4 regions of the Gelidimonas denitrificans genome follow, and region 4 is predicted to be linked to each of the others. Evidence: predicted binding sites of a transcription regulator. Region 4 holds the regulator's gene; each other region holds the start of a gene.
The links. The regulator sigma-54, encoded in region 4, starts transcription at its own class of promoters, with help from an activator protein. The targets are predictions, from matches to a motif close to TGGCANGNAANCTGCTTT.
Positions count from the first base shown of each region.

Region 1 (7,794 bases), 760 kb from region 4:
GCCGCTGCTGCCGGCGTCCAGAATCCGCCCCAGAATCGCCGCCTCGGTCTGGGTGCTGATGCTGTATTGCCGGTCCTTGGCGCGCCATTCGACGTTGGCCTTGCCGCTCAGGGAAATACCGCTCTGCCTGGCTTTGATGCCGTAGGACAAATCAGCGGAGGGCGCCAGGTTGGTGGCATAACGCTTGAGCGGATGCTCGGGCAGCGGCTGCGCTGCGGCTGCGGCAGTAGCGCAGCACAGGCACAGGGCCAGCAAGTTGGAGTAAGTATTGCGCAACATATTTATTGTTCCTGTGGGTTGGTAGAGGGTGGTGCGATCTGCTCGATGACCGAGGCGGCCATGTTCAGATAATCGCCATTATTTTCGGTGTAGCGCAGCCGCACCGGATACCACTGATTCTGCGGCGCCAGCCAGATGTCGATCTTCTGATCAAACGAAGCGGCGCGTGGTTGCCGCACCAGATGCCATGCCTGCATCTGACCCGCCGGCAGCTCGATCTGTTCCAGTCCGATGACGCGGATAGGCCAGGTTTCGGCGTCGCGCACGCCGGCCACCATGATCTCGATCTGCGCCCCGGGCGCGAACAGGCTGCTATCGCCGCGGCCAAGAGCGGCCAGTTGCCAAATGATGCTGGCCCGATCCTGCTCGCCGCCTTGACGCGGATACGTCAGGGTGGAAGCGGAAAAGCTGACGACCTTCGGTTCGCGCCGGAAGTGGGTATTGGTGGCCGACTTGCGGAAGCGTTTTTCGGTATACAGCAGCGGCGCCACGCCGAAGCTGTCGAGCGCGCCTTCGCTGCGGAATTCCAGTACGGTAAAGAACAATACGCTGGCTTGGCCGTTGACGGTATAGGCATTGCCATCGGTTTGCCAGGCGATTTTGCCGCTGCCGTAGACGGCCTTGCCGTCCTTCTGCGATTGCACCTCGTATTTGATCAGCACCGGCGGCGGCGGATCGATTGCCTGCTGCAATGCGGCGGCGGCGGGCTTGGTGGCGGATTCAGTGTTGGATTCGGCGATGGATTCGGATTCGGATTCGGCGTCGGGCCCGGTGCGCGCTGCCGCCACCGCGTCCGGCGTCGGCTCGAGGGCGGGCTCGATGCTGCTCCCCGGTACTTCCTCCGCCAATGCTGTTGTCTCAACTGGGGTGGTCTCTGGCGGGGCGACCGCGCTCATTGCCGGCGCGCCCGGGATGGTGTCTGCCGGCTTGGACGCCGGGTGATGTTTTGGCTTCGTCTTAACGGCCGGCTTGCGCACGGCGCGTGGCGGCGCTACAGAAGCCGGAGCCGGAGCCGGCGTCTGACGCAAGTGCAATTGCGCGGTGACGACGTTATGCGACGGTGGCGGTGCAGTTGGCGCGGGAATGCCAATCTGCCAGCCGGCCTGATTCAACACCATCCCATGCAGCAAGACAGAGGCAAGCAGCAAAGCAAGCCAGCGTTTTGGCTGGGCTCGTGGCGCTGAATGGATGGATTTCGTCATCCCGCAAGTGTATATGCTGGCAACGAGAAGCGCAGCCCTACAAGCAGTGCAGCATATTTTGGTCAGCGCGTAAAATAAGCGTTTTTTTCAGGCCGCCACCTATGTCGAAATTTTTAATCGCACTGATTTCGCTATGCTGCATCCTGTCGGCCCACAGCGCAGTCTCAGCAGCAACAGCAGTTCCTGCAGGCACGCCAGCGCCGATCGAAATCGGCATGATCGAGGGCATGTCGGGTCCGTTCGCCAATGCCGGCGCTGCGGTGCAGCGCAACGTGCAGCTGGCCATTGAGCGGGTCAATGCCCGCGGCGGGGTCGCTTTGCCGGACGGCAAGCATGCGCTGCAATTGCGCATTTTCGACAACAAGCAAAGCGTCGAAGCGGCGCTGGTCGAATTCAGGCGCGCCACCGATTTAGGCATTCCCTTCATCATCCAGGGCAACAGCTCGGCGGTGGCGCTGGCCTTGGTCGATGCCATCAACAAGCATAACCAACGGGCGCCGGAGCAGCGCGTGCTGTTCTTGAATTATTCCGCCGTCGATCCGGCCCTGACCAATGAAAAATGCAGTTTCTGGCACTTCCGCTTCGATGCCAGCGCCGACATGCGCATGCATGCGCTGACCGAAGTCATCAAGACCGATAGCCGCGCCCGGCGGGTGTATCTGATCGGCCAGGATTACAGCTTCGGCCGCCTGGTGGCGCAGGCGGCGCGCAGCCAGTTGCGCGTAAAACGGCCCGACATCGAGATCGCCGGCGAGCTGCTGCATCCGATCGGCAAGATCAAGGATTTCGCTCCCTATATCGCCAAAATCAAGGCCAGCGGTGCCGACACCGTGATCACCGGCAACTGGGGCAATGACCTGACCCTGCTGGTCAAGTCGGCCCGCGAATCCGGCCTGAACGTGAAGTTTTATACCTTCTACGGCAACGGCCTGGGCGCGCCGGCAGCCATCGGCGAAGCGGGCGTGGGCAGCGTGCGCGCGGTGGCCGAGTGGCATCCGAACGCCGGCAGCGGCGGCAAAAAATCGGCATCCGATCAGTTTTATCAGGCATTCCGACAGCGCTATCCGCAACCGGAAGACGATTACGTCTTTTTGCGCATGCACCTGATGATTGAGATGCTGGCCAACGCCATCGAAAAAGCCCACAGCACCGAGGCCACAGCGGTGGCAAGAGCGCTCGAAGGGGCGCGCTTTGCCAATGCGTTCCATAACGCCACCATGCGCGCATCCGACCACCAGCTGATCCAGCCGCTGTATGTGTCGGTGATGCAAAAACTGGCCGGCAGCGGCATCCGCTTTGACAACGAAGGCAGCGGTTTCGGCTTCAAGACCGAGCTTTACCTGAGCGGCCCGGCCACCGCATTGCCGACCAGCTGCCGCATGGCGCGCCCGCATTGAAGCTAAAACCAGCCGCGCAAACATGCGTCGTTTGCCTGCCGCAAGGCGCTGATATCTGCTACGCTGATCATTTACATAACGGAGAACAATCATGACCCAAGGTAATATGTTTGGCGCAGGACCGATGACCGATACGCTCGATTTCGTCAAGAAACTATGGGGCGGCATGAGCGTTCCCGGCATGCCGGCGATGGTAGCGCCGACCTTGTCGGTGGAAGAACTGGAGCAGAAAATAGCCGACCTGAAGGCGGTCGAAACCTGGCTCAACGTCAACATGACCATGTTGCGCAATACGATCCAGACCATGGAAGTGCAGCGCGCCACCATCGGCACATTGCAATCGATGAGCAGCGCCTTCCAGACGGCAGTCAATAGCAGCACCGAAGAAAAATTCGATACCAGCGCATTCTGGTCCGCGCTGCAATCCGGGAACACCAGCCCGGCTGCGCCCGCCATCGTTCCGCCTACGCCGCCAGCACCGCCAGCACCGCCAGCGCCAAAGGCGACGGTGAGCGCGCCGTCGGAACTGGCCGCCCAGATGGCCAGCCCGGCCGCATGGTGGGACATCCTGCAGAATCAGTTCAAGCAAGCGGTCAGCAGTGCAATCGTCGAGCCGGAGACTAAAGCCGCCAGCGTTGCCGCAACGCCAAAAACCCCAGCCGCGCCGCACAAACCCGTCGCCAAAGCTACGTCAAAACCGGCAGCAGCAAAACCTGCGCCTGCCGCTCCCAAGCGCAAGCCAGCGTCCAAAGCCTGACCGGCAGACCAACAGACCAACAATAAGCAGCGCGGCTTACGGCCGCCCCCGCTTGCTGCGCCGATTTTTTGCGGCATGAAACATACAAGTCCTTGTATATTTCATGCCGCACTGAAATAAAGCGTGAAAAGCACGTTTTTTCGTGATACTCCCGCACAAATCATAGAAATTCCGCACCATCCGGCGAGAGCCGGATGCGAGCGCGCCATCATGCATTACGAGCGAATTGTCCATCGACTGTTTCCAAAGCCCGGCACTGGAACAATTTGCAACAGTCGCTCTCACACTGTTCAAAAAACAATCACTTTACATAAAATCATAAACAGCAATTCGACCTTCTCCGACTTACCGGAACAGTGCTGAAGCCCCAAGTGACGCGCCATTCCCGGGTTTTTATCGAAAAAACCAAGCTGGCATGGCGATTGCACTAACAGTCATGTGCACGATGCACTTGTTGCAAATAACAATCGACATAATCACTTTGGGAAAGAGGACGACATGAATCTCGCAGACATCAGCAAATTAGGCGTAAAAAATCCATTCAAACAACGCTATGACAATTTCATCGGCGGCAAATTCGTAGCGCCGGTCAACGGTGAATACTTCGCCAATATCACGCCGATTACCGGCCAGCCATTCTGCGAAATCGCCCGCTCCACCGCAGAAGACGTCGAACTGGCGCTCGATGCAGCCCATGCCGCCAAAGATGCCTGGGGCAAAATTTCGCCAGCCGAGCGCGCCAACATCCTCAACAAAGTCGCCGACCGGATGGAAGCCAATCTGGAATTGATCGCCACTGCCGAAACCATCGACAACGGCAAGCCGATTCGCGAAACCATGAATGTCGATATCCCGCTGGCGATTGACCATTTCCGCTACTTTGCCGGTTGCATCCGGGCCCAGGAAGGCAGCGTTTCGCAGATCGATTCCGAAACCTATGCGTACCACTTCCATGAGCCGCTCGGCGTGGTCGGCCAGATCATTCCGTGGAATTTCCCGATTCTGATGGCGGTCTGGAAACTGGCGCCCGCGCTGGCCGCCGGCAACTGCGTGGTGATGAAACCCGCCGAGCAAACCCCGGCATCCATCCTGGTGTTGATGGAACTGATCCAGGATCTGCTGCCTGCCGGTGTGGTCAACATCGTCAATGGCTTTGGCCTGGAAGCCGGCAAGCCGCTGGCATCGAGCAAGCGCATCGCCAAAATCGCCTTTACCGGCGAGACCGGCACCGGCCGCCTGATCATGCAATACGCTGCGCAAAATCTGATCCCGGTGAGCCTGGAACTGGGCGGCAAATCGCCCAACATCTTCTTTGCCGACGTGATGGATCAGGACGATGAGTTCTTCGACAAATGCCTGGAAGGTTTCGCGATGTTTGCGGTGAACCAGGGCGAAGTCTGCACTTGCCCATCGCGGGTATTGATCCAGGAATCGATCTATGAAAAATTCATGGAACGCGCGCTAAAACGCGTGGCGGCCATCAAGCAAGGCAATCCGCTCGATGCAACTACGATGATGGGGGCCCAGACTTCGCAAGAGCAGATGGATAAGATCATGTCCTACATGGACATCGGCACCCAGGAAGGCGCCGACAAGCTGCTCGGCGGCGAGCGTTGCGATCTGGGCGGCGATCTGGCCGGCGGCTATTACATCAAGCCGACGATATTCCACGGCAACAACAAGATGCGCATCTTCCAGGAAGAAATTTTTGGCCCAGTGGTATCGGTCACTACTTTCAAGGATGAAGCAGAAGCGCTGGAAATCGCCAATGACACCATGTTCGGTTTGGGCGCCGGCTTGTGGACCCGCGACGGTTCGCGCGCCTTCCGCGTCGGCCGCGCAATTCAGGCCGGCCGCGTCTGGACCAACTGCTATCACCTGTACCCAGCCCATGCTGCGTTCGGCGGTTACAAACAGTCCGGTTTTGGCCGCGAAAACCACAAGATGATGCTGGATCATTACCAACAAACTAAAAACTTGCTGGTCAGCTATAGCCCGAAAGCGCTCGGCTTCTTTTAAGCCTTTTTTTGTAGGTTGGGTGAGCGGCTTTATCGCGCAACCCGACATTTGCGGCTGTGAATGTCGGGTTACGCTGCGCTAACCCAACCTACATTGGAGTCAATATATGACCCACACAATCCTCCGCGTGACGGCAACCCAGGCGACGCTGGATTTGCTGCAAACGCTGCATCAAAAACACGGGCCGCTGATGTTTTTTCAATCCGGCGGCTGCTGTGACGGTAGCGCCCCGATGTGCTATCCCGCAGGTGAATTCGCGATTAGCGACACCGATGTTCATTTGGGTAACCTCGGTGCGCTGCACAGCACACCGTTTTATATGGGCGCCGAACAGTTCGAATACTGGAAGCACACCCAACTCATCATCGATGTGGTGAATGGCAACGGCGGCATGTTTTCACTGGAAAACGGTTCAGGCCAACGCTTTCTGACGCGCTCGCGTCTATTCACCGATGCCGAATGTGCGATCCTGGAAAAACAGGGCAAGACCTGAGAACCGTATTATTTGGGCGCGGAAGTCTTGCGATAGACGGTGTTGCGGGAGACTCCCAGCGCCCGCGCAGTGGCGGAAACATTGCCGTGGTGGCTTTCCAGCGATCTCTGAATCACTGAAATTTCCATCTGTTCGAGGTTGGTTCCACTGGCAAAAAATTGGCTGGCGCCTTCAATATTTACACGATTTTCTGTCAATGCGATATCTTCAAAAAAATCGTCAGGAAGATGCTCTTTGCGAATTTCATGGCAATCCTCGGCCATCACAATTGCGGTGCGCAGCAGATTGGTCAACTGGCGAAAATTCCCTGGCCAATTATGCTGTTTGAACAACTGCATGATGCCCGGCGCCACCGAGTACGCCACGGTGTTCGACGCCAGCGCGAGCACCCTGTTGATCACCGTTTCGAGATCGGTGCGCTCGCGTATCGGCGGCAATTTGACGACCAATCCGTTTAAACGGTAATACAAATCTTCGCGAAACTCCCCTTTTGCAATCTGTTCCCGCAAATTCTTGTTGGTGGCGCAAATCAGTTCCACATTGACCGGAATCGATTTGGCGCTGCCCAATGGCGTGACCATCCGCTCTTGCAATACGCGCAACAAGCGGGCTTGCAAACTGAGCGGCATGTCGCCGATTTCATCCAGAAACAAGGTGCCGCCATTGGCTTGCAGAATTTTGCCGAGGCTGCCTTTTTTACGCGCGCCTGTAAAAGCGCCCTCCTCATAACCGAATAGCTCCGACTCGATCAAGGTTTCCGGAATGGACGCGCAATTAACCGCGACGAAAGCGCCTTTCGCGCGCGGAGAATCGTTATGGATCGCCTGGGCCAACAATTCCTTGCCAGTTCCGGTCTCGCCCATCACCAAAATCGGAATATCGCGCCCCAGCACTTTGGTAACTTTTTCGATTACCGCTGCAATTTGCGGGTCGCCGGTATTCAGATAGCGCAAGCCCGACAACCGACGCGTTGCCTGAGAGGAATTTTGCTGGCTGCCTGGCAGCGCTGCGCTGTCGGGCTGCGGCATCGCATTGGAAGTATGCTGAAATGCGCTATGGGCCAGGCGCAATTGGGCCCGGCCATATACGCGCATGCCGTTATGCAGGCACAGGTTCAACAAGTCCGGAGCCGCCGTGCGGTAATGGTCAAACAGCGCCGACACCGGCAGGCCGAACAGTGAACTGAAGGTATGCGAATGCAACGCGGAAAGCGACAAGCCAAGCTGAAACAGGCCGCTGCGATTGGCCGATAAAAACCGTCCGTTCGGGGCGAAGGCAGCGATGCCCTCCATCAAGGTGCCGATGAACTCCGGGCGCGTATTGAAATGCAGCAGGATGCCATCCTGAAAGGCGGACGAAAACAGTTGATTCTCGATCATTTGCGCCGACATGCGCACCAGCGCCATCGTGTGCTTATGGAAACTGCGCTGGTCGCCAGTGACATCGAGAACGCCAATGACGTTGCCGCGATAATCGAAAATCGGCGCGGCAGAGCAGGTCAGAAAATGATTGGTCCGCAGGTAATGCTCGTTGGCATGAATCAAGGTCGGCGCTTGCTCCACGATGGCGGTGCCGATTGCGTTCGTGCCCTTGCTTTGTTCCGACCAGACGACTCCCGGCTTGAGCGCCACCCGATCGGCTTTGGCC
Region 1 covers NZ_CM146350.1:3,085,973-3,093,766, forward strand. Annotated here, with positions in the region: gene FKCLFG_RS14350 (DUF3108 domain-containing protein) at 1-279, opposite strand, end outside; gene FKCLFG_RS14355 (DUF3108 domain-containing protein) at 282-1,481, opposite strand; gene FKCLFG_RS14360 (branched-chain amino acid ABC transporter substrate-binding protein) at 1,583-2,878, shown strand; gene FKCLFG_RS14365 (PhaM family polyhydroxyalkanoate granule multifunctional regulatory protein) at 2,970-3,635, shown strand; gene adh (aldehyde dehydrogenase) at 4,134-5,654, shown strand; gene FKCLFG_RS14375 (DUF779 domain-containing protein) at 5,761-6,147, shown strand; gene FKCLFG_RS14380 (sigma-54-dependent Fis family transcriptional regulator) at 6,156-7,794, opposite strand, start outside.
Region 1: adh (aldehyde dehydrogenase) is a predicted target of sigma-54. The motif match lies at 4,047-4,064, and genes of this name have one in related genera.

Region 2 (7,794 bases), 1.5 Mb from region 4:
TCAGCAACTGCACCCCGTTCTTGGACATCGTGGTGTCGTCTTCATTGACGACTTCGTCGAAAGTGAAGCCGTACTGGAAGCCAGAGCAGCCGCCGCCCTGCACGAATACGCGCAGCTTCAGATCGGGATTGCCTTCTTCGGCTATCAGATCAGCGACTTTTTGTGCGGCGCTGTCGGTGAAAATTATCGGCGCAGGCATTTCGGTAACAGCATTCATTTCAAGCTCCTACTAAGGAATAATATAAGGCGATTATAGACGTTCACCGCAACTCATGCTTTGGACGCGGCAAGCTTAAGTATTGGCTCTTCTGCTAGCTGCTCTACTGACTCTGCTGCCGGTTGCCCGTGCGTCAGTCTGCCGGCGACCAGCGCGCCGCCATGCATTTCCAGGGTTTTGTAAAACACATCGCCAGTTATGCGGGCTTTCGGCTGCAATTCAAGCAGCTCGGTGGAATGCACCGCGCCGATAATCTCGCCGTTGATCACCAGATGCGCGCCGCGCACCTCGCCGGTGATTCTGGCCAGCTCGGAAACCACCAGCATGCTGGTCTGGCCGGGCTCCGCAATCACGTCGCCGTTGATCTTGCCGTCGATGCGCAAACCGCCCTTAAAATGGATATCGCCCTCGATGGTGGTCGTTACGCCGATCAGGCAATCGATAGTATTACTGGGCTTACGTTTGAACATCCTGCATTTCCTTTATAAATTGGCAGACTGATGGGCCAAGATCTTGCCCTGCTCCAGCACCCGCGCCTCGACTGTTTTTACCACTGCGCCGGCAGGCAACTTCAGCACCCCGTCGATGCGCTGATAATGCTTGAATTGCAGCTTGAATTTGGCAGCTTGCGCCGATTTTTGTTCCGGGTAAAGCAGCACTAACTCCTTTCCCGCCAGCGACAGCGTCACCGCCAACTGCAAAGTGCCTGAAAAATCACGCACAGCGCGGCCGCCCTGCATTGCCAGCAAGCGGTAACGTAATTGACCGGGCTGCGCCATTTCGAGTGTCAAGCGACGAATGCTGATGTCGGCCGGACCCGTTGCGGTGGGCAGCAGACTCTCGAAAAAAGCCAGGTCTTCCTTCATCTGCGCATTGGCAGCGCTCAGATTCTTCACCTGCAACGCCAGTTGCTGCTGTGCCGAACGCTCAATATTCAAGCTTGAATCGGCCGCATCGGCAATTGCCGACAAGCGCTCGCGCTCGCTGGACAACTGCCGGACTTGTTGCTCCAGCTCGGCAATGCGCTGCCGCGACGCACCGGGATCAAAGCCGGTGAAGCTGCGCCCCAGATCGTAAGCCAGCAAGGCCATGACGCCGGCCAGACCGATTGCGACTGCGGCAATCAGGGTTTTCAACGACCAGTGCAGTTGACGCTTGATGGTCATCTTCGAGGCCGACACCGACAGCCGCCGAGATCGTAACTTACGCTTCAACTGGACGCGATCCGGATTGCTGTATCAATCACTCACCTCAAGCATCAATTCAGGGCAATACCGGCACATGCAGCAAACCCGTCGTCTCGGCCACATTGAACATCAGATTCATGCATTGCACCGCTTGCCCGGATGCGCCCTTGACCAGATTATCCTGCACCACCAGCACCACCACCATATCGCCGCCGTCGGGCCGGTGCAGCGCCAGACGCAGCATATTGGAAGCGCGGGTGGAGCGAGTTTCCGGATGGCTGCCGAACGGCATCACATCGACGAACGGCTCATCCCGGTAGGCATCCTCGAACAACGCTTGCAGCGCTTGATTGTCGATTTCTTTGGTCAGGCGGGCGTACAGGGTCGAATGCATGCCGCGTATCATCGGCACCAGATGCGGCGAAAACAGCAAGCCGACTTTTTCCGTGGTCATGCGCTGCAATTGCTCCACCGTTTCCGGCTTGTGACGATGGCCCGAAATGCCATACGCCTTGAAGTTGTCGCTAGCTTCGGCGAACAAGAAACCGATTTCCGCCTTGCGGCCCGCGCCCGAGACGCCGGATTTGCAATCGGCGATCAGGTGCGACGCATCGACCACGCCAGCCTTCAGCAACGGATAAAAACCGAGTTGCATGGTAGTCGGATAACAGCCGGGGTTGCCGACAATACGCGCGCGCGCAATCGCCGCACGGTGCAGTTCCGGCAAGCCATAAGCGGCTTCAGCCAGCAAGCCGGGGCAGCTATGCGGCATGCCATACCATTTTTCGAATTGCGCGGTATCCTGCAGCCGGAAATCGGCCGCCAGATCGATCACCTTGACACCCGCATCCAGCAACGCTGGTGTCTGCGCCATGGCGACGCCGTGCGGAGTGGCGAAGAACACCACATCGCACTCGCTCAAAGGCGCTGTTTCCGGCGTCGAAAACGCCAGCGACACGCGCCCGCGCAACGACGGATACATGTCCGCCACCGGCAAGCCGTTTTCCTTGCGTGAAGTAATGGCGGTGAGCTGCACTTCCGGGTGCGTCGCTAACAGGCGCAACAACTCGACGCCCGTGTAGCCCGTACCGCCGACGATACCGACTTTAATCATGTTTTTTCCTGGGAATGCTTGAACTTGGGCTCATATTTTAACAGCCGAAGCTTACATCGCAATCACCCGGGAAGTGCAGCCGGACAGCCGCAAAGATGCATTTTTCAGTTCTCTGGCAGGTGTGCGGCAGTGAATTCAGGCCGGTCATAGGCATAGCTATTGCGCACGCCGCGATCTGCGCATCGCGCACAAACGCCCCAGTATTAAAAAAACCGGGGCATTCACGCCCCAAGCCGGATTTTATTTTATCGGCATAGCACGAGGCTATCCGATCTGGGCGTCACGCGGCTTGAACTGCTTGTCGCTTATACGAAACTTGTTGCGCCTGTCGCCCATCAACAAACGCAGATCCGCGATGCTCAAATTGGTAACCTCATGCATCCGAATTAACAGTGACGCACCAACCGGTATCCTGCGGTGGCGAATCTTGCTGATCATCGGCGGCGCCACCTCCAGCGCACGTGACAGAGCGGCGTCGTTTTTCAGATTGAGTTTTCCGATGACCGATGCCAACAAGTTATCAGGGGCGTATTGAATTTGGTCAGGTAGATTTTGAATATTCATACTGGCTCCTCTTACTCTCTCACTAGGGGTTGAAGTAACCCAATTGTGAACAATTGTAACAATGAGTCTTTTGATAACTCGCAATACAAATCGCGTAAAATAGCACGCGCTGTTAATAAATATCAGCTAAAAAGTCAATCACATCTTGCAAAAGATGCGCGACAAAGCGCAGTCCCGGTCGGGCTGTTGACTATTTACGACAGCAAGGCGTTCGATCGCGAGATTATGACGGATGAAGGGTGCTGGAAAAGCATGGCGGAAGTCGGAAAATTGGGTGACGGCGTAGGCTTAGGTAAGGCGGAGGCGTAGGTTTAGGTAGGGCGTAATAAGCGCAGCGCATTGCGCCGAATGCGCAAACCACAAGCGCCGTCAGCGTTGCGGCACATAATCAAACAAGCTGTGTTGCGGTGATTTCGCGCAAGCATCGGTGCAGACGAAAAAACACCCGACGAATCGGGTGTTTCTGTGTGTTGCCGGCCATGCGGCGCAATGCGCTTCGCTTATTACGCCCTACGCGAGCTATGTGGGCTAGCAAGTCTTAGGTGATGTCGACGTCTTCGCGGTACAAGTACCAGATTGAGTCCAGGTTACAACTGAGTCCCCTACCGTCATCGCTGGGGTGAGGACGAATGTGGAACCACCTGCAGTTGCGGTTGCCGTAGCGTTAATTGCAGCTGTAGTTGCTGTAATAGTCACAGCATCGTGATTGGCTGATGAGGGCGGCAAAGTAATATTAAGTTCCGTAGCCGTATCACAAGCAGCATTTGAACCAGCATTCAAAGACAGACATTCTGTAATTGCTAGTTTCACTGAATCAATCTCTGTCGGTATAGAAGAAAATTTAGCCTTAGTCGTATAGTCACTATAAGCAGGCAAAGCCACCGCCGCCAAAATACCGATAATCGCAACAACGATCATCAATTCGATCAGCGTAAAACCGCGTTGTGCGCTCTTCATCATTTTCATCGATTTCATTTTATTTCTCTCTGTGGTTAGCAATGCTGGCAGTCGGTCTGCCATGCTTACCTATCAGCAAATGTTGTGCCAGCGCAAAAGGCGGCTGATTACAGCGGTTTCTGCTTAAAAAGTGTGCACGACAGGAATATTATTGTCGCCGGCTGACAAAAATTGTCAGCCCCGGCACGGATTGTCAGATTGTCACAGCACCCGAAGCAGGCTTCACGGGTTTTGGCTGGCTGCGCTGCGCGTTGCGAGGCCGGCGCATATAAAATAAACATGGGGTATGCCATTAAATATGTGATTTCGCGCATATCTTTAAAGCGATTAATTTAAATACACGGCATTGTATTTATTTTGCATTACATTAGCCGAGAATCAACCGCATCTGGGTCCCTGCAATGTCGAGCACGTCGCCATCCTGCAGCGCTTGGGCTGTGGCGCCTATGGTTTGACCGTTGACAGTCGGCCGGTGGTCGCCTTCGATGTGGGTAATTGCGTAGCCTTGCGGGCTGCGGGTGATGACGGCAACCTGGATGCCGGGGCGGCCGATGGTGGTGAGCGCCTTGGTGATGTGCATTTCTTTGCCGCTGCTGGTGCCGCTGATGATTTTAATGCTGGCTGGGCGGGTGCCGTCGTCGTGCGTTTCAGACGGGTTGTAGACCTGCGTGTTTTGTGCGTCTGGTATGACTTGCGTTAGGGTGTTGACGGCGTCGCTGGCATCGGAGTGATTGGCTGCGCTGCTGTCGCGCTGCTGCGCTTGGACCTGGGTCTGGTATTTGATGCGGTATCTGGCCAGTTCGATGACGTCGCCATTTTGCAGGAAATGCTTTTTGACCGGCTGGCCGTTGACCTGAGTGCCATTGGTGCTGCCCAGGTCTTCGAGGAAGGAGTCGTCCTGTATGGTGGTAATGACGGCGTGCTGGCCGCTGATGGCGAGGTTGTCGATGACGATATCGTTGCTGGGCCGGCGTCCGATGGTGATGCGCTCTTTCGAGAGCGTCATTTCCTGCAATACCGCGCCGTCTGCCATGAGAATGATTTTGGCCATGCTGTTTCTCCTGCGATCTATCTGATTCCTAGTAGCCCATTATGGGGCGTAGCCGTGATTGTCGCGTGCCTTCATCAAAACTACCGAGACATTATCCTGCCCGCCATGCGCATTGGCGCAGGCGACCAGTTGCGCGCAAGCGTGCGGCAAGTTGGACCGGTTGGCATCCAGCAGGCCGGCGATCTGTTGGTCCGGCACCATTTCGGTCAAGCCATCCGAACATAACAGCGCAATGTCGCCAGGTTGAAAATCGTGGTCGTGCAGTTCGGCTTCGAGCAGCGGATCGACGCCCAGCGCACGAGTGATGATGTTGCGGTTTTTGGACAGCGCCGCCTGCCCGGGCGTAATCAGGCCGGCCGTGATTCGCTCCTGCAGCAGCGAATGGTCGCGGGTCAGCTGTTGCAGCGTGCGCCCGCGCAGCCGGTACAAGCGCGAATCGCCGACGTGGGCGGCGTACAGCGTGTTTTCATACTGCAGCGCCAGCACCAGCGTGGTGCCCATGCCGCGGCAACCGATTTGGCTGTGGGCGGCCTGCAGGATGCGGGCGTTGGCCAGACCGATTGCATCCCGCATCCAGCCGTGCAGATGCTGCCGCACTTCGTCCGGTGCAGTGTTTGCGTTGTTCAGCAGAATGCCTTCCAGCGCCTGTTGGATGATGGCCACGGCCATGCCGCTGGCCACTTCGCCGGCCAGATGCCCGCCCATGCCGTCAGCCAGCAGCGCGAAGCCGCAGGCTTCACTGATGGCGACCGCGTCTTCATTGTGGCGGCGCACCTGGCCGATATCGGTCAAAGCGGCGAATTCGAGGTTGCTGCGGGCTGGTACAGGTGTCATCGGAACAGTTAGTTAAGAAGCGCTAGAAGCAATAATCTTCCAAGCGGCGATCGGGTGTCAATAGCGTCGCGTCTTACTGCGTTGTTTGCAAAGCCAAAACAGAACGGGAAGCCGCAGCTTCCCGTTGGTATTTCCGTTACTTCCAGCAACTATGAATTACAGCATTGCCTTGAGCAAACGCGCCATTTCCGACGGGTTTTTGGTGGTTTTGATGCCGCAGGCTTCCATGATGTCGAGCTTGGCTTGCGCGGTGTCGGCGCCACCGGAGATCAACGCACCGGCGTGGCCCATGCGCTTGCCGGCAGGTGCTGTCACGCCGGCGATGAAGACCACGACTGGCTTCTTCATGTTTTCCTTGATCCAGTAAGCCGCGTTGGCTTCGTCCGGGCCGCCGATTTCGCCAATCATGATGACCGCATCGGTATCAGGATCGTCATTGAACATCTTCATGATGTCGATGTGTTTCAGACCATTGATCGGATCGCCGCCGATGCCGACTGCCGACGATTGACCTAAGCCCAGTGCGGTCAGTTGACCGACTGCCTCATAGGTCAGCGTGCCGGAGCGCGACACCACGCCGATGCGGCCTTTCTTGTGGATGTGGCCTGGCATGATGCCGATCTTGATTTCGTCCGGCGTGATCAGACCTGGGCAGTTTGGGCCCAGCAGCAGCGTTTTGCTGTTGGCTTTTGCCATGCGGTCTTTCAGGATCATCATGTCGCGCACCGGGATGCCTTCGGTGATGCAGATGGCCAGATCGAGTTCGGCTTCAACCGCTTCCCAGATCGCTGCCGCTGCGCCTGCCGGCGGTACGTAGATGACGGAGACTGTCGCGCCGGTAGCGGCTTTGGCGTCGGACACGCTGCCAAAAATCGGGATGCCTTCGAAATCTTCGCCGGCTTTTTTCGGATGCACGCCAGCTACGAAGCAATTCTTGCCATTGGCGTAATCGCGGCAGCCACGGGTGTGGAACTGGCCGGTCTTGCCGGTAATGCCTTGGGTGATGACTTTTGTATCTTTATTGATCAGGATCGACATTTGGGTTCCTTGTGCGATGTTTAAGCGTTGGCGGCAGCGACGGCTTGCTTGGCTGCATCTTCCATCGTGTCGGCGGCGAGGATCGGCAGGCCGGATTCGGCCAGCATTTTCTTGCCGATGTCTTCGTTGGTGCCCTTCATGCGCACTACCAATGGCACGTTGAGCGACACCGCTTTAGCGGCCGCGATCACGCCCTCAGCGATCACATCGCAGCGCATGATGCCGCCGAAGATGTTGACCATGATGGCTTTCAAGCTTGGATTTTTCAGCATAATCTTGAAGGCTTCGGTTACTTTCTCAGCTGTCGCACCACCGCCGACGTCGAGGAAGTTGGCTGGTTCGCCACCGAACAATTTGATCGTATCCATGGTAGCCATCGCCAGACCGGCACCGTTGACCAGGCAACCGATGTTGCCGTCGAGCGAGATGTAGGCCAGGTCAAATTTGGATGCTTCGACTTCAGCTGGATCTTCTTCGTCCAGATCGCGGTAAGCGACGATTTCAGGTTGACGGAACAGCGCGCTGTCGTCGAAATTGAACTTGGCGTCAAGCGCGATGACCTTACCGGAGCCGGTCAAAATCAATGGATTGATTTCGGCCAGTGAAGAGTCGGTTTCCCAGTAAGCTTTGTACAAACCTTGCAACTGTGTGCGGGCGTCAACAAGCGAAGCTGCAGGTACGCCGATCTTGGTGGCGATATCATCCGCTTCAGCGTCTGTCAGGCCGACGGTAGGGTCGATTGCGACTTGAAAGATCAGTTCCGGGCGGCTTGCGGCCACTTCTTCGATGTCCATCCCGCCTTCGCTGGAAGCCATCAGAACCACGCGCTGGC
Region 2 covers NZ_CM146350.1:2,348,442-2,356,235, forward strand. Annotated here, with positions in the region: gene erpA (iron-sulfur cluster insertion protein ErpA) at 1-217, opposite strand, end outside; gene FKCLFG_RS10925 (bactofilin family protein) at 271-687, opposite strand; gene FKCLFG_RS10930 (DUF6776 family protein) at 700-1,383, opposite strand; gene argC (N-acetyl-gamma-glutamyl-phosphate reductase) at 1,481-2,518, opposite strand; gene FKCLFG_RS10940 (hypothetical protein) at 2,783-3,082, opposite strand; gene FKCLFG_RS10945 (hypothetical protein) at 3,128-3,391, shown strand; gene FKCLFG_RS10950 (pilin) at 3,611-4,057, opposite strand; gene FKCLFG_RS10955 (FHA domain-containing protein) at 4,407-5,090, opposite strand; gene FKCLFG_RS10960 (Stp1/IreP family PP2C-type Ser/Thr phosphatase) at 5,130-5,924, opposite strand; gene sucD (succinate--CoA ligase subunit alpha) at 6,081-6,962, opposite strand; gene sucC (ADP-forming succinate--CoA ligase subunit beta) at 6,983-7,794, opposite strand, start outside.
Region 2: FKCLFG_RS10950 (pilin) is a predicted target of sigma-54. The motif match lies at 4,112-4,129, and genes of this name have one in related genera.

Region 3 (7,794 bases), 1.1 Mb from region 4:
CGCCGATGATTAACTTGCTGGCTGACCCTGTGGTCGGTGGTATCGCCGCCGAGGGCTTGAAAAAAACCTTATTGATGTTCGACTATTTCCACGACGTCAAGGAGCTGGCTGATCAGGGCAACGCCAATGCAAAGGCTGTATTGCAATCATGGGCCGATGCGGAATGGTTTACTTCCCGTCCCGAAGTGCCGCAAAGCCTGACTTTGACCGTGTTCAAGGTCACTGGCGAAACCAATACCGATGATTTGTCTCCAGCGCCAGACGCATGGAGCCGTCCGGATATTCCGCTACACGCCTTGGCGATGCTGAAAAACCCGCGTCCAGGTATTATCGCTGACGAACCGGGCAAGGTCGGTTCGATCAAGCAGATCGAAGCGCTCAAAGCCAAGGGCAACATAGTCGCTTACGTGGGTGATGTAGTGGGCACTGGTTCTTCGCGCAAATCAGCGACCAATTCGGTACTCTGGTTTACTGGCAAAGACATTCCATTTGTGCCGAACAAACGCTTCGGCGGTTTCTGCCTTGGTAACAAAATTGCACCGATTTTCTACAACACGATGGAAGATGCCGGTGCGCTGCCGATCGAGCTCGACGTGTCCAAAATGGACATGGGCGATGTGATTGAACTGCGTCCGTTTGAAGGTAAAGCACTGAAAAACGGTGAAGTCATTTCTGAATTCACCGTTAAATCTCCGGTAATTTTTGATGAAGTACGCGCCGGCGGCCGTATTCCGTTGATCATCGGCCGCGGCCTGACTGCGCGCGCACGTGAAGCGTTGGGCCTAGCGCCTAGCACTCTGTTCTGCCTGCCGACTAATCCGGCCGATTCCAGCAAGGGCTTCACGCTGGCGCAGAAAATGGTGGGTCGCGCCTGCGGCTTGCCTGAAGGCCGCGGCGTCCGTCCGGGCACATACTGCGAGCCGAAGATGACGACCGTCGGATCGCAAGATACGACCGGCCCGATGACGCGCGACGAACTTAAAGACCTGGCCTGCCTCGGTTTTTCTGCCGACATGGTGATGCAGTCGTTCTGCCATACCGCAGCATATCCAAAGCCAGTCGACGTCAAGACGCATCATGAACTGCCGAAATTCATTTCCAACCGTGGCGGCGTGACACTGCGTCCGGGCGACGGCATCATTCACTCGTGGCTAAATCGCTTGCTGTTGCCTGATACCGTCGGCACTGGCGGCGATTCGCATACCCGCTTTCCAATTGGTATCTCGTTCCCGGCCGGCTCAGGCTTGGTCGCATTTGCCGCAGCAACCGGCGTGATGCCGCTTGACATGCCTGAATCGGTGTTGATCCGCTTCAAGGGCGTGATGCAGCCTGGCGTGACACTGCGCGATCTGGTCAATGCAATTCCGCTGTATGCGATCCGCCAGGGCTTGCTGACTGTCGAGAAGCAAGGCAAGCAAAACGTTTTCTCCGGCCGCATTCTGGAAATCGAAGGTTTGCCGAAGCTGAAAATCGAGCAGGCATTCGAGTTGTCAGACGCTTCTGCCGAGCGCTCTGCCGCCGGCTGCACCGTGCATCTGGATAAAGAGCCAATCATTGAATACATGACTTCCAACATCACACTGATGAAATGGATGATCGCTAATAATTACCAGGACAAGCGCACGCTGGAACGCCGCATTCAGGCGATGGAAGCCTGGATTGCCAAGCCAGAACTGCTGGCGCCTGATGCCGATGCCGAATATGCTGCCGTCATCGAAATCGACCTGGCCGATATCCACGAGCCTGTGGTTGCCTGCCCGAACGATCCGGACGATGTGAAAACGCTGTCTGAGGTCGCCGGCAACAAGATCGATGAAGTATTTGTCGGCTCCTGCATGACCAATATCGGCCATTTCCGCGCTGCTTCCAAGCTGCTCGAAAACAAGTCCGATTTGCCAGTGCGCTTATGGATTGCTCCGCCAACCAAGATGGATCAGCAAGTGCTTGTTGCCGAAGGTCATTACGGCGTTCTCGGCCGTACCGGTGCGCGGATGGAAATGCCGGGTTGTTCGCTGTGCATGGGCAACCAGGCGCAAGTGCGCAAGGGTTCGACTGCAATGTCGACCTCGACCCGCAACTTCCCCAATCGTCTCGGCATTGATACCCAGGTTTATCTCGGCTCGGCTGAACTGGCGGCAGTCTGCGCCATGCTCGGCAAGATTCCGACCAAGGAAGAGTACATGGCAAACATCGGCGTGCTCGCCAAGAACGCAGCCGATATTTATCGCTACATGAACTTTGACAAGATTGCCGATTTCAGTGATGTTGCTGACACTGTGAATGTGCAGTAAGGCATTTAGTGTTTTAAATTTGGTGCTTTAAAAAACCCGCTACGGCGGGTTTTTTTTATGGGTGACTATGGTTAATTGTGGTGAAGACACGCAAGATTCGGAAAAATTGCCTGTTTCATTCCACCCGTAAATTAATCATTTAATTAAATATACAAGGAGTATATGTATAAAATACTTATTTTCAGTATATAAAATATGCGGAAAATAAAAATACACATATTAGTATAATTTAACTCAATCCAATTGCATAGTCAGTTTATTTACGTAGCGCGGCCACGCACTCGCGCACCAGCGCCGGGCCGCGATAAATCAGGCCGCTGTATATCTGTACCAGCGCGGCACCTGCGTTTATTTTTGCCTGGGCATCCTGGCCAGAAAAGATGCCGCCGACGCCGATGATCGGTAGCGCGTTGCCCAATTCAGCCTTCAGCGCCCGGATCACATTGTTGGACAGCGCAAATACCGGCGCGCCAGACAGGCCGCCGGCTTCCTCACCATGTCGGATGCCTTTGACTGCGTCGCGCGCGATGGTGGTGTTGGTGGCGATGACGCCGTCAATTTGGTGTCGCAGCAATGCTTGCGCGATGGTTTTGATTTGTTCGCTATCGATGTCCGGCGCGATTTTCAGTGCGATCGGGACGTAGTGCCGATGCTGGTCGGCCAGGCGCTGTTGCTCCTGTTTCAGTTGCGATAGTAACGCGTCGAGTTCGCTGGCGCCTTGCAACTGGCGCAGGTTTTTGGTGTTGGGCGAAGAAATGTTGACGGTGACATAACTGGCGTAGGGATAGACTTTTCGCAAACAATGCAGATAATCCTCGGCGGCGCGTTCGATTGGCGTGTCGGCATTTTTGCCGATGTTCAGCCCCAGCACGCCCTCCTTGTTTTGATAGAACTTCGATGCCTGCACATTCGCGACGAACGCATCCACGCCGCCGTTATTGAAGCCCATGCGGTTGATGATGGCGTGCGCTGCCGGCAGACGAAACATGCGCGGCTTCGGGTTGCCGGGCTGGGCTCGCGGCGTGACGGTGCCAATCTCGATCGAGCCGAAGCCCAGCGCCGCCAGGCCGTCGATAGCGCTGCCGTCTTTGTCTAATCCGGCGGCCAAGCCCACCGGGTTGGCGAAAGTGATTCCCATCACGCTCTTCGGGGCGGACTGCGGCTTGGCGAGCAGTCCAGTGATGCCGAGAGCGGCGGCGCGTTTCAGCCAGGACAGTGTCAGGTTGTGTGCGGTTTCGGGATCAAGCGAGAACAACAGCGGGCGGGCGATGGCGTACAGAATTTTGTCAGGCATGGCAGGAAGCAGGAAAAATGGGTTGGTTGGCGCGTATTTTAGCGCGGCCGTTGTTCCAGCAGTTCCCATTTTCCCTGCTGCAGCGCTTCCAACGGTTGAAAATTGATCTTGTAAGCCATTTTTCGGCTTTCCCGAATCCAGTAGCCTAAATAGATATAGGTAAGCCCCAGTTGCTTGGCTTGCTCGATTTGCCACAGCACGTTGTAGGTGCCATAAGAGGCGTCTCGCCGGTCCGGTTCATAGAAGGTATAGACCGAGGATAAGCCGTCGTCGAGCACGTCGATGATGCTGACCATACATAGCGTGCCGTCTGCCTCGCGAAATTCCACCAGTCGGGTGTTGACCTTACTTTGCAGCAGGAATTGCGCATACTGGTCGCGACTGTCCTGGTCCATGCCGCCACCAGCGTGTCGTGCCGTTTGGTAACGCAGATACAGGTCATAATGCTCAGGCGCATACGCCAGATCGGTGATCCAGACGCTCAGGTGCCGATGCTTGGCCCAAGCCCGCCGCTGGCTGCGTTTGGGGGTAAATTCAAGAGCCCTGATCCGCACCGGAACGCAAGCCCGACAGCCGTCGCAATTGGGCCGATAGGTAAAAACCCCGCTGCGCCGAAAGCCGTTTTTAACCAATTGCGAATATACATCCGCGTTGATCAGGTGCGAAGGCGTAGCGACTTGCGAACGGGCTTGACGATGTTCCAGGTAACTGCATGGATAAGGCGCCGTTGCATAGAATTGCAAGGTAGAAAACGGCAGCTCTTTAAGGTGCGTCATGCATTTTCCAGCGTCGGTAACGAGGGAGTCAGGCTGCTCTTTGCAGCATCAGTGGAAGGAGGGATATTGGCGATATTGTCGGTATCAAACAATCGGATCGGCGTCCATCTTGCAATCTGCGGCTGTATGGTTAATTCCATGAGCCGGGCGATGAATGCTGCTCTGGGTATCGGTGCTGCGCCTAGTGACGCCAGATGCGCTGTTTCTTGCTGGCAGTCGATCATCGACACGCCATTTTTTCTCAGGAAATGCAGCAGGTAGGCGAGCGCGATCTTGGAGCCATCTGTTACGCGCGCGAACATCGATTCGCCGTAAAACATGCGTCCGATGCACACCCCATAAGCACCGCCGACCAGTTGACCGTCCAGCCATAACTCGGATGAGTGCGCATAGCCCTGGCGGTGCAACGCGCCATAGCCGCGAATAATTTCCTCCGAAATCCAGGTGCCAGGCCCATCCTTGCGCGGTGCAGCGCAGGCTCGCATGACTGCTTCAAAGGCGTGGTCGAAGCGAATCTCCCAGCGCCTGCCGGCTTGTATCTCACGGTCGATTTTTTTGAGCGTTTTTTGCAGGCTGCGGGAAATCTTGAAACTTTCAGTTTCTAACACCATGCGCGGATCGGTACTCCACCACAGGATCGGTTGCCCCTGCGAAAACCATGGAAATATCCCGCGCCGGTAAGCGTCCAGCAGACGTTGCGGCGACAAATCCGCGCCTGCCGCGAGCAGACCGGCAGCACCGTCTTCTGCGGTAAGTGCAGTAGATATGTCCGGAAAAGGGGAGTCTGGCTCAAGCCAAGGAATCATTATGGTGATTTTATCTGCACATTATCAGTGCATTATGTTAGTTAAAACGCCTCTTATAATTATGCGCCAACTTTAGTCTAGTTAAATCAATGGGTTATTCAATTTATAAAAATGGAATGTTTTTTGCTTTATAGATACACAAATATTTTTTTTATGCACTTTTATGGGGAGTCTTTTATATGAATGCGCATGAATATGGCGCCAACGCATTATTTGTCTTGCTTGGCGCCATCATGATTTTGGCGATGCATGCTGGTTTTGCCTTTCTGGAGCTGGGAACCGTTCGCAAGAAAAATCAGGTTAACGCGCTAGTTAAAATATTAGCTGATTTCGCGATTTCAACCATTGCTTATTTTTTCGTCGGTTACAGCGTCGCCTATGGCGTCAATTTTTTCAGCAGTGCAGAAGTGCTCTCGGCCAGGAATGGCTTTGATCTGGTTAAGTTTTTCTTTCTGTTGACCTTTGCTGCTGCAATTCCAGCGATCATATCGGGCGGTATTGCCGAACGTGCCAAATTCCATCCGCAGCTGGTTGCCACCGCTTTGCTGGTGGGTTTTGTCTATCCGTTCTTCGAGGGCATTGTCTGGAATCATCGTTTCGGCATCCAGGCGTGGCTGAAGCTGATGTTTTCTTACGAATTCCATGATTTCGCTGGTTCGGTCGTAGTGCACGCGGTTGGCGGCTGGGTGGCGTTGCCGGCGGTTTTGTTGCTCGGCGCGCGTCGGGGGCGCTATGGAAAGGATGGTGCAATCTCTGCGCATCCGCCCTCCAGCATTCCGTTTCTGGCGCTGGGAGCCTGGATTTTGACTATCGGCTGGTTCGGTTTCAACGTGATGAGCGCGCAAACCCTGGACCAGATGAACGGACTGGTGGCGATCAATTCACTGATGGCGATGGTTGGCGGTACTCTGGTAACTTTGCTGCTGGGCAAAAACGATCCGGGTTTTGCGTATAACGGCCCGCTGGCCGGCCTGGTTGCCGTTTGCGCCGGTTCGGACCTGATGCATCCTTTGGGGGCGCTGGTGACTGGCGGCATCGCTGGCTGGATTTTCGTCTGGATGTTTACGCTGACCCAAAACAAATGGAAAATCGACGATGTGCTGGGTGTCTGGCCGCTGCATGGTTTGTGTGGCGCATGGGGCGGTCTGGCAGCGGGTATTTTTGGATTGCAATCACTGGGCGGGCGCGGCGGCGTCTCAATACTGTCGCAACTACTCGGCACCCTGATGGGAATTAGCATCGCCTTTGTCAGCGGGCTGCTGATTTACTGGGTATTGCGGAAAGTCGTCGGCATCCGGCTCGATCCGGAGCAGGAATTCGATGGCGCCGACCTTGCCATCCACAAGATCAGTGCGACACCGGGGCGCGAATCCAGCTGGTAGACTGGCGTACAACAGGTATTGAACAGCACCACAAAAATCGCTATCTGCTCCATTTTTATAAAAATTATAGGGAGTATGGCAAATTTATATGCCATTGCAGCAATATTTTATTGCGTAACTTAAAAATACCTATTGTAGTATATGCATTGCATTTGCCGCCGGCTGTTGCATGACAGTCGTTCCCAAGCAAAATGGCCCTGAAGCGCAGACAATCTTTGCGCTACAGGGCCATTCAAATTCAGCTTGAATAAACGGTAATTAGTCGAAAATCGGGCTTTCGACGCCGAGGATTTTGTGCAGCTTCGGCGATGTGGTGGTGTATTGCATGTGGATTTTCTTCTCTGGGAAGATGTATGGTGCAGCGCCGAACGCAGCAAGTGCGGCTTCGTGGAAGCCAGACAGGATCAATTTTTTCTTGCCTGGATAAGTATTGATGTCGCCGACCGCAAAAATGCCCGGTACGTTGGTTTCGAATTTTTCAGTATCGACCACTTTGAGTTGCTTGCGCTCGATATCCAGACCCCATTCGGCAATCGGCCCGAGTTTCGGCGACAGGCCGAAAAACACCAATAAATCATCCAGCGGCAGGCGGCGGGTCACACCATCGGCACAGGTGACCTTGATTTCCGACAGCTTGTCGTCTTTGGTTTCCATGCCGGTAATTTGCCCAACCAAAAACTGCATTTCGTAGTCTTCGCATAGTTGCTTCATCTTTGCAACCGAGGCTGGCGCGGCGCGGAAGTCTTCGCGGCGATGAATCAGGACCACCGATTCTGCCTTGCCGATCAGATTCAGCGCCCAGTCCAGCGCGGAGTCGCCGCCGCCGCAGATCACGATATTCTTGCCTTGGAAGCTGGCTGGATTCTTGACGCGATAGAACAACTGCGTGCCTTCGAACTGTTCGATGCCGTCCACTTTCAGGGTGCGTGGCTGAAACGAACCAACGCCGGCCGCAATAAAGATGGTTTTGGTGATGAAGAGGGTGCCGGCTGAAGTTTCCAGATTGAAGCGGCCGTCTTCCCGTCTTTCGACACCGGTGACTTCCTGATTCAAGTGGAAAGTCGGTTCGAACGGTGCAATTTGCTTGAGCAAATTGTCAGTCAGTTCCTGGCCGGTACACATGGGAACAGCCGGAATGTCGTAGATCGGTTTGTCAGGATAGAGTTCGACGCATTGACCGCCAACTACAGGCAGTGAATCGATCACATGCGCCTTGATTTCCAGCAGTCCCAGTTCGAACACCTG
Region 3 covers NZ_CM146350.1:1,297,985-1,305,778, forward strand. Annotated here, with positions in the region: gene FKCLFG_RS06120 (bifunctional aconitate hydratase 2/2-methylisocitrate dehydratase) at 1-2,291, shown strand, start outside; gene FKCLFG_RS06125 (quinone-dependent dihydroorotate dehydrogenase) at 2,548-3,585, opposite strand; gene FKCLFG_RS06130 (arginyltransferase) at 3,624-4,361, opposite strand; gene aat (leucyl/phenylalanyl-tRNA--protein transferase) at 4,358-5,167, opposite strand; gene FKCLFG_RS06140 (ammonium transporter) at 5,347-6,549, shown strand; gene FKCLFG_RS06145 (NAD(P)/FAD-dependent oxidoreductase) at 6,808-7,794, opposite strand, start outside.
Region 3: FKCLFG_RS06140 (ammonium transporter) is a predicted target of sigma-54. The motif match lies at 5,280-5,297, and genes of this name have one in related genera.

Region 4 (7,794 bases):
CCTGATGAAGCATTTCCTGCATGAGAATCTGTACCGCCATTATCTGGTCAACCGCATGACGACCAAGGCGCGCCACATCATTACCGCGCTGTTTGAAGCCTTCATGGAAGAGCCGAACCTGCTGCCGCCGGACCATCGCCTGCCTGCCGGGCAGAACGACTTGCAGGCGCAGGCGCGCAAAATTGCCGACTATATTGCCGGCATGACCGACCGTTATGCGACGCGCGAACATCGGCGTTTATTCATGGTGGAAGAACTCTGATAATTGGAGCATTAAAAAATACGCCTCCAGGTATTTTTTAATTCCGCATATATAATATGCGGAAAATGCATTGTTTTTAACTATACTCCCTGTTTTTAAATGGTTATGCGAGGCTTCGCAGCGGATGCGCATGCGGCGGCCAGACCGGCGCGAAGAAGCCGGCGATCATGTCCGGCGTTACCTCCGCCAGCGTGGCCGGATTCCACTGCGGCGCGTTGTCCTTGTCCACCACCAGCGCCCGCACCCCTTCGATGACTTCGCCCTGCTCGAAGCAATGACGCACCATGGTGCGCTCCATGCGCAGGCAATCGGCCACGCTCAGTGCGGCGCTGCGCCGGAGCTGCTCCAGCGTCACGCACATCATCAGCGGCGAGCGTTTTTGCATGAGGGCCAGGGTCTGTTGCGCGAACGGCGCATCGTCCTGCGCCAACGATTTGATGATGGCCGGCACTGTATCCTGTGCGAAATGGCGATCGATTGCGGCCCGATGGACCGCCAGCAGGCTGGCCTCGGGCGCAATGCCGTGGTTGAAGCCGGCTGCGAAGTCGCATATGGCCGTTCGCACATCGATATCGTCGCCCGACTGGAGCATGTCTGTTAGCCGCACCAATTGCGCCGACGGCAGGAAGAAATCGGCCAGGCCGGCGTACAAAGCGTCTGCGGCTGTGATGATGTCGCCGGTAACGCCCAGATAGGTGCCGAGTTGCCCCGGACACCGCGACAGAAAATAGCCGCTGCCAACATCCGGGAACAGGCCGATATTGACTTCCGGCATCGCCATCTTGGTGCGTTCGGTCACGATGCGCAGCCGGCTGGCGGGGCCGGCTTGCGCCACGCCCATGCCGCCGCCCATCACCACGCCATCCATCAGCGCGATATACGGTTTCGGATAGTGATGGATCAGGTGGTTGAGCGCATATTCTTCGGTGAAAAAATCTTCCAGCAAGGCGCTGCCGCCACGCGGCGTCGCGATGCCTATATCGTAAAAGAATCGAATATCGCCGCCCGCGCAGAAAGCTTTTTCGCTGCTGCTGCGGATCAACACCGCGTGGATGCCGGTGTCGGCGCGCCACGCCAGCAGCACTTCAGTAATAGTTCGGATCATCTCCAGCGACAAGGAATTGAGCGCCTTGGGACGATTCAGAGTGATGCAGCCGATCTGGTTTTCGGTCGAAATGTGAACGTGTTCTGTCATGGTGAAGGTGCGCCTTGGCTGGAATGGTGAATTTACGTAAGTTTTATCTACTGATGTCACTCAAAAATTCGGAATTCTTTTCAAGTGTTGCAAGCACTGCGCGTATCTGGCATCAGTTTTAATCAGGTGTCAAAAAGGGCGCATCTTGCGCCCTTGATTGTTGCGAGTCGAATTGTTCGACTCTGCGTATCTCCTCTCAGGAAACCGCGGATTCTTCCGGCAGCTCGGGTTCTCCGTCCAGGTGCTTGATGGCATCGTGTGGGCGGTCTTGTACCTTGCCTTTGTGCTTGATGATCTGGCGGTCGAGCTTGTCGATCATCGTATCAATGGCTGCGTACAGGTTTTGGTCCGCGCTTTCAGCGTGTAACGTTTTCCCGCTGAGATTCAGGTTGATTTCAGCGCGCTGCCGTTTTTCTTTTTCAGGGAGCTTGTCAACGCTCAGAATGAGCGCGATATCAATGACATGATCGAAGTGGCGCGTAATGCGCTCGACTTTGGATTGTACATATTCGCGAATGGCGGGGGTTACTTCGAGGTGATGTCCACTGATGGTGAGATTCATAAAGCACTCCTATGGAAATTGTCACTGCCTGCCTCGGGCCTGGTGGGCCGGCCAGAGCCAAAATGCAGCAACAGCAACTGCATTGCAAGGACTTCAGACGACTGGACTACAAAGACTTTCGCAAATTGACAGGTGGGATTTTGAGCGCTTCGCGGTATTTTGCGACGGTACGGCGAGCGATGACCATACCTTGCTCGCCCAGCATGTCGGCGATTTTACTGTCGGAAAGTGGTGTTTTCTGGTGTTCAGCTCCTATCAGTTGTTTGATGAGTGCGCGGATTGCGGTGGAGGAAGCTTCTCCTCCGGTTTCGGTGGCGACATGGCTGCCGAAGAAGTATTTCAACTCAAACATACCATGCGGTGTGAGCATGTATTTTTGGGTGGTGACGCGGGAGATTGTGCTCTCGTGCAGGTTTAGTGTATCAGCAATTTCACGCAAGACAAGAGGCCGCATGGCGACTGCGCCGTGGCTGAAAAAATTCCGTTGCCGCTCGACTATCGCTTGTGCAACCCGCAAAATCGTATCGAAACGCTGCCGCATATTTTTGATCAGCCACTTCGCTTCCTGCAGCTGCGACGTCATCGAGCCGCTTCCCTTGTCTTGCTTGAGGATGTTGGCATACAGCGCATTGACCCGCAGGCGCGGCATGACTTCATGGTTCAAACTGACTTGCCAGCCATTTTTGCCGGGCCTGACTATGACGTCGGGTACCACATAGTCGGCACTGCCGCTGCCGAAAATGGCGCCCGGATGCGGGTTGCATTGCCGGATTAGCGTCTGTGCTTCGCGTAAATCTTCATCGTCGCAATCGAGCAGTTTTCTGAGTTTGTTAAAGTCGCGTTGCGCAAATAATGCCAGGTGCTGTTCGACGATGGCCAGCGCCAGACGGCGCGTAACGAACGGCGCTTTAGGCAAGTGGCGGATCTGCAGCGCCAGACATTCCGACGGGCTGCGCGCGCCAACTCCGGCCGGGTCGAAGCTTTGCAGCAGGGCCAGCGCGAACGTCAGATCTTCCGGTTCGATACCGAGTTCGGGCGGCAAGCGAGCATGGATGGCGTCAAGAGACTCTTCCAGGTAGCCATTGTCATCGAGCGCATCGATCAGCAATTCCAGCAACGCGCGGTCGCGCTGTTGCTGCAAGCTTAAATGGGCTTGCTCCAGCAGGTGCTCGCGCAGAGTGCATTCGTGCGCGCCGAGCTGGGCCCGGCCGTCGTCGTCTTCCGGCGCTTTGCTGGTGCGCGCCACATCGTCAAAACTCCAGTCCGATGCGGCCGTCTGTGCATCGGGCGTATCCAATCCGGCATCTGCTTCGGCGGCGCTGCCGCCTTGCGTACCGGCTGGATCGGTTTCAGTTGAGGCTGTGGTGGCAGGGCTGGTGCTGATTACGCCATCGGCCAGCAAACGCACCGAATGGTCGAGCGGATCGTCCAGCCGTTCCAGCAGCGGGTTGTCGCACAGAATCTGTTCTAGTTCCTGATGCAGCTCCAGCGTCGACAGTTGCAGCAGGCGAATCGATTGCTGCAACTGCGGCGTCAGCGCAAGATGCTGCGAAGTGCGCAGCTGGAGTGATTGCTTCATACCGAAAGGACTTGTCGCATCAGGTGGTTTATCTTCACATGCGGAAATGTTCGCCCAGGTACACCCGCCGCACCGAGGCATCTTCAATGATGTCGTCGGGCTGACCGCTGGCCAGCACGGCACCCTGGTTGATGATATAGGCACGATCGCAGATGCCGAGGGTTTCGCGCACATTGTGGTCGGTGATCAGCACGCCGATGCCGCGCTCCTTGAGGAAACGCACGATGCGCTGAATCTCGATGACGGCAATCGGGTCGATCCCGGCAAACGGTTCATCGAGCAGGATGAAGCGCGGGTTGGTGCCCAGCGCCCGGGCGATCTCGACCCGCCGGCGTTCGCCGCCGGAAAGCGACAGCGCCTGATTTTCGCGCAATTTTTCAATTTGCAAGTCGGCCAGCAGCTTGTTCAGGCGTTCTTCAATGGCAGCTTTCGAGAGCGCTTTACCATTTTCTTTTTGCAATTCCAGTACTGCACGGATATTGTCCTCGACCGTCAGTTTACGAAAAACCGAGGCTTCCTGCGGCAGGTAAGACAGACCGAGTAACGCGCGGCGATGGATCGGCAGGCGCGAAATGTCGACGCCGTCGAGATCGATGGTGCCGGCGTCGGATGGCACCAAACCCACGATCATGTAAAACGATGTCGTCTTGCCGGCCCCGTTGGGGCCTAGCAAGCCGACCACTTCGCCGCTTTTTACTTCCAGCGAGATGTCGCGCACGACCAGCCGTTTGCTGTAACTTTTTTGCAGGCCGCGCACGCTCAGGGTACTGCCTGGGATACTGGATTGGCTCATCTTATTGGCCCTTTACAGTACGCGGCTGGATGGTCACCTTGATGCGCCCGTTGCCCGGCGTGCCGACACCGCTGGCGCTGTTGGTAACGTTGAAGAATTCGCTGCCGCTGTTGTAGGAAATGAATTCGCCTTCGACTTCGTCGATGGTCTTGCTGCCATCGAGCCGCTTGAGCTTTGCGTGCGAAAACAATTTGGCTATTTCTGCCTTGGTATCGTATTCGATCCGTTCTGCCTGTCCTTCCACCCACAGGTTGGGACCGCCATCGCGCTTCTGGCGAAAGGTTGCCACTGCACCCGGTGCGCCGTACAAGGTGGCGAACTGATAGCCGGCCGGGTCTGTCGTGACGACCACCTTGCCTGCTTTCATCAGCAGCGTGCCGCGCGTTAAGACCACGTTGCCGATGAAGGTGTTGATCTGCTTGAGATCATCGTAAGCCATTTGGTTGGCTTCAATGTTGGTCGGCTTGTCTGCATCGGCTTTTTCGGCCAGCGCGCTCGCCGAAAAAATCATCCCGGCCAGCGTCAGGGACATCAGAAAAAACCGTTTCATAACGCTATTCCTATCAAAGAGGGTGGGTTGCCGCAGGCTCGGTGCCTCGGTGCAATAAGCATCAATGCGCCGACGATGCCGGGAGGCTGCCGCGCACATTGCCCGTTACACGCAATTCCCGGGTGGCGTTGTTGGCAAACAGGCCATTGCCCGAGAGCGTGGACTGGCCCAGCAGCACTTTCACCGGCTGGTCCGACTGCATCACATCTTCGTCGGGCAGCAGCAGCAGGTATTCGGTTTCGAGGTGCAGGGCTTGGCTCTGGCCGGAGGCCGGGCGATCGATTCGCACATTCTTGTGCAGATGCATCTTGCTGTTATTGTCTTCGATGATTGCGCTTTCGGCGCGCATCGTCATCGGTGCGCGTGCCTGGCCCGGGTTGATGATGACCGGTTGCGTGATTTGGTAAGAGTCATGCAGTGGCTCGTGGGTGAGCCTGTCGCCGGACATCTTGTAGTGTAGCTGTCCGTTTTTGGCGAGTTGGATGAATTTAAAATTATCGACATAGAAATCAGGCTCGCTGCGGGCAATATTCGGTGCGTTATCGATACTGCTTTTGCGCATCACTTCCAGCACCCAGAAACTGCCCAGCGTCATGACTATACCCAGCGCAATGATTACGATCAGGCGCAGGCGGTAGGTCGCGCCGGCGGTTTTCATGTCAGGTACGGTGCCAGCGCCGCCTCGTAATTGCCTTGCGCGCGCAGGATGAAGTCGCAAATTTCGCGCGCCGCACCGCGCCCGCCGCCGGCTTGCGTCACGTAATGGACCCGACACTGCACTTCGGGGTGGGCGTTCGGCACGCTGGCGGCAAAACCTACCCGGGTCAGGATCGGCAGATCGATCACATCATCGCCGATAAAGCCGCAGGATTGCATCGGGATTCCGGTTTGCGCCAGCAGTTGCTCGAAGGCGTGCCGCTTGTCATGAATGCCCTGCTGCACATGCACAATGCCCAGATCGGTTGCGCGGCGCGCCACGATGGCCGACTGGCGCGCGCTGATGATGGCGGTGGCTACACCCGATTGCTGCAACAGCTTGATGCCGTGGCCGTCGAGTACGTTGAAGCTCTTGATGACTTCGCCTTCCGGGCCGAAGTGCAGGCTGCCGTCGGTCAGGACGCCGTCGACGTCGAAGATCATCAACCTGACCTGGGCTGCGCGCTGCCGGGCGCGTTCGATACGGTCATTGTCCTGCGTCATCAGATGACCTTGGCGCGGGTCAGGTCGTGGATATGCAGCGCCCCGATCAGGACCCCGTCAGTGTCGGCCACCAGCAACTGGTTGATGCGGAATTGTTCCATGATTTCAACCGCTTCCACCGCCAGCTGGTCGGGGCCGATGGTGCGCGGGTTGGCGTGCATCACATCGGCGATCAGCAGTTTGCTGAAATCCTGGACATGTTCGATCAGGCGCCGCAAATCGCCGTCGGTAAATACGCCGACGGCGTGAAACCCGTCGTCCACCACGGCGGTCATGCCGATGCTTTTGCGGGAAACTTCCAGCAGGGCGGCGCTCAACGTGGCGTCGACCGTTATGGCCGGAACCGCGTCGCCGCTGCGCATGACATCGCGCACACGGGTCAGCAAGCGGCGGCCGAGTGCGCCGCCAGGGTGCGAGCGGGCAAAATCTTCGGCCCGGAAGCCGCGCGCATCCAGCAGCGCCACCGCCAGCGCATCGCCCAGCGCCAAGGTGGCGGTGGTGCTGGCGGTCGGAGCCAGATTCAGCGGGCAGGCTTCCCGGTCGACCCGGACGTCCAGATGCACATCGGACAGCAGCGCTAGGCTGGAAGCATCATTGCCTGTCATGGCGATGTGTTTGGCGCCCATGCGCTTGATGATCGGCACGATAGCCACCAGTTCCGCCGCTTCGCCCGAATTGGAAATCGAAATGAAAACATCCTGCGCGGTCACCATGCCGAGATCGCCGTGCGCCGCTTCCCCCGGATGCAAGAACAAAGCCGGAGTGCCGGTTGAGGCCAGGGTCGAGGCGATCTTGCGGCCGATGTGGCCGGATTTGCCCATCCCGGACACCACCACACGACCGCGGCAAGCGAACAAAATAGCGACAGCCCGGCCCATGCGGTTGTCATCGACGCACAGCCGCTCCTTAAGCGCCAATATCGCATCAGCTTCGATTTGCAGCGTTTCACGCGCCAAATCGAGCGCGCGCAGCGCCTGGGCGGGACCGAATTCTGTTGGCAAGTTTTTTGCAGTAGGTTGATTCATACTGAAAGTATAATCGAATTAGCAAAGCAAAAAACCTGCCAGTGGCAACAAAGCTGTCTGCCCTGCGCCAACTTATTAAAAATCATGTTCTCAGCCCTGGAAATTACCCTTATTTTGTTAAGCGCCGCCGTGTTGGGCGTGGTCGCTTTTCGCATGCTGCAAATGCCGCCGATGCTGGGGTATCTGGTGGTAGGCATGCTGATCGGGCCGCACGCACTCGGTTTGGTGGAAGACAGCAAAAATACCCATCAGCTGGCGGAATTCGGCGTGGTTTTCCTGATGTTTTCGATTGGCCTGGAATTCTCGCTGCCGAAGCTTTTCGCCATGCGCAAAACCGTGTTTGGGCTGGGCATGGCGCAGGTGCTGTTTACGATTGTCGCCACCATGGCATTTGGCTGGATGATGGCGACTTTGTTGCCGCAGCTGATGTCGATCAGCTGGCAGGCCTCGTTTGCATTGGGCGGCGCGCTGGCGATGTCATCGACCGCGATTGTGTCGAAGATGCTGACCGAACGCATGGAACTGGAAAGCGAACACGGGCGGCGCATTATCGCCATCCTGCTGTTTCAGGATCTGGCGCTGGTGCCGTTGCTGATTATGGTGCCGGCGCTGGCCGGGGATCAGGGGC
Region 4 covers NZ_CM146350.1:210,773-218,566, forward strand. Annotated here, with positions in the region: gene FKCLFG_RS01040 (deoxyguanosinetriphosphate triphosphohydrolase) at 1-262, shown strand, start outside; gene FKCLFG_RS01045 (enoyl-CoA hydratase/isomerase family protein) at 366-1,457, opposite strand; gene hpf (ribosome hibernation-promoting factor, HPF/YfiA family) at 1,654-2,019, opposite strand; gene FKCLFG_RS01055 (RNA polymerase factor sigma-54) at 2,126-3,598, opposite strand; gene lptB (LPS export ABC transporter ATP-binding protein) at 3,633-4,391, opposite strand; gene lptA (lipopolysaccharide transport periplasmic protein LptA) at 4,393-4,941, opposite strand; gene lptC (LPS export ABC transporter periplasmic protein LptC) at 5,003-5,599, opposite strand; gene FKCLFG_RS01075 (KdsC family phosphatase) at 5,596-6,141, opposite strand; gene FKCLFG_RS01080 (KpsF/GutQ family sugar-phosphate isomerase) at 6,141-7,166, opposite strand; gene FKCLFG_RS01085 (cation:proton antiporter domain-containing protein) at 7,251-7,794, shown strand, end outside.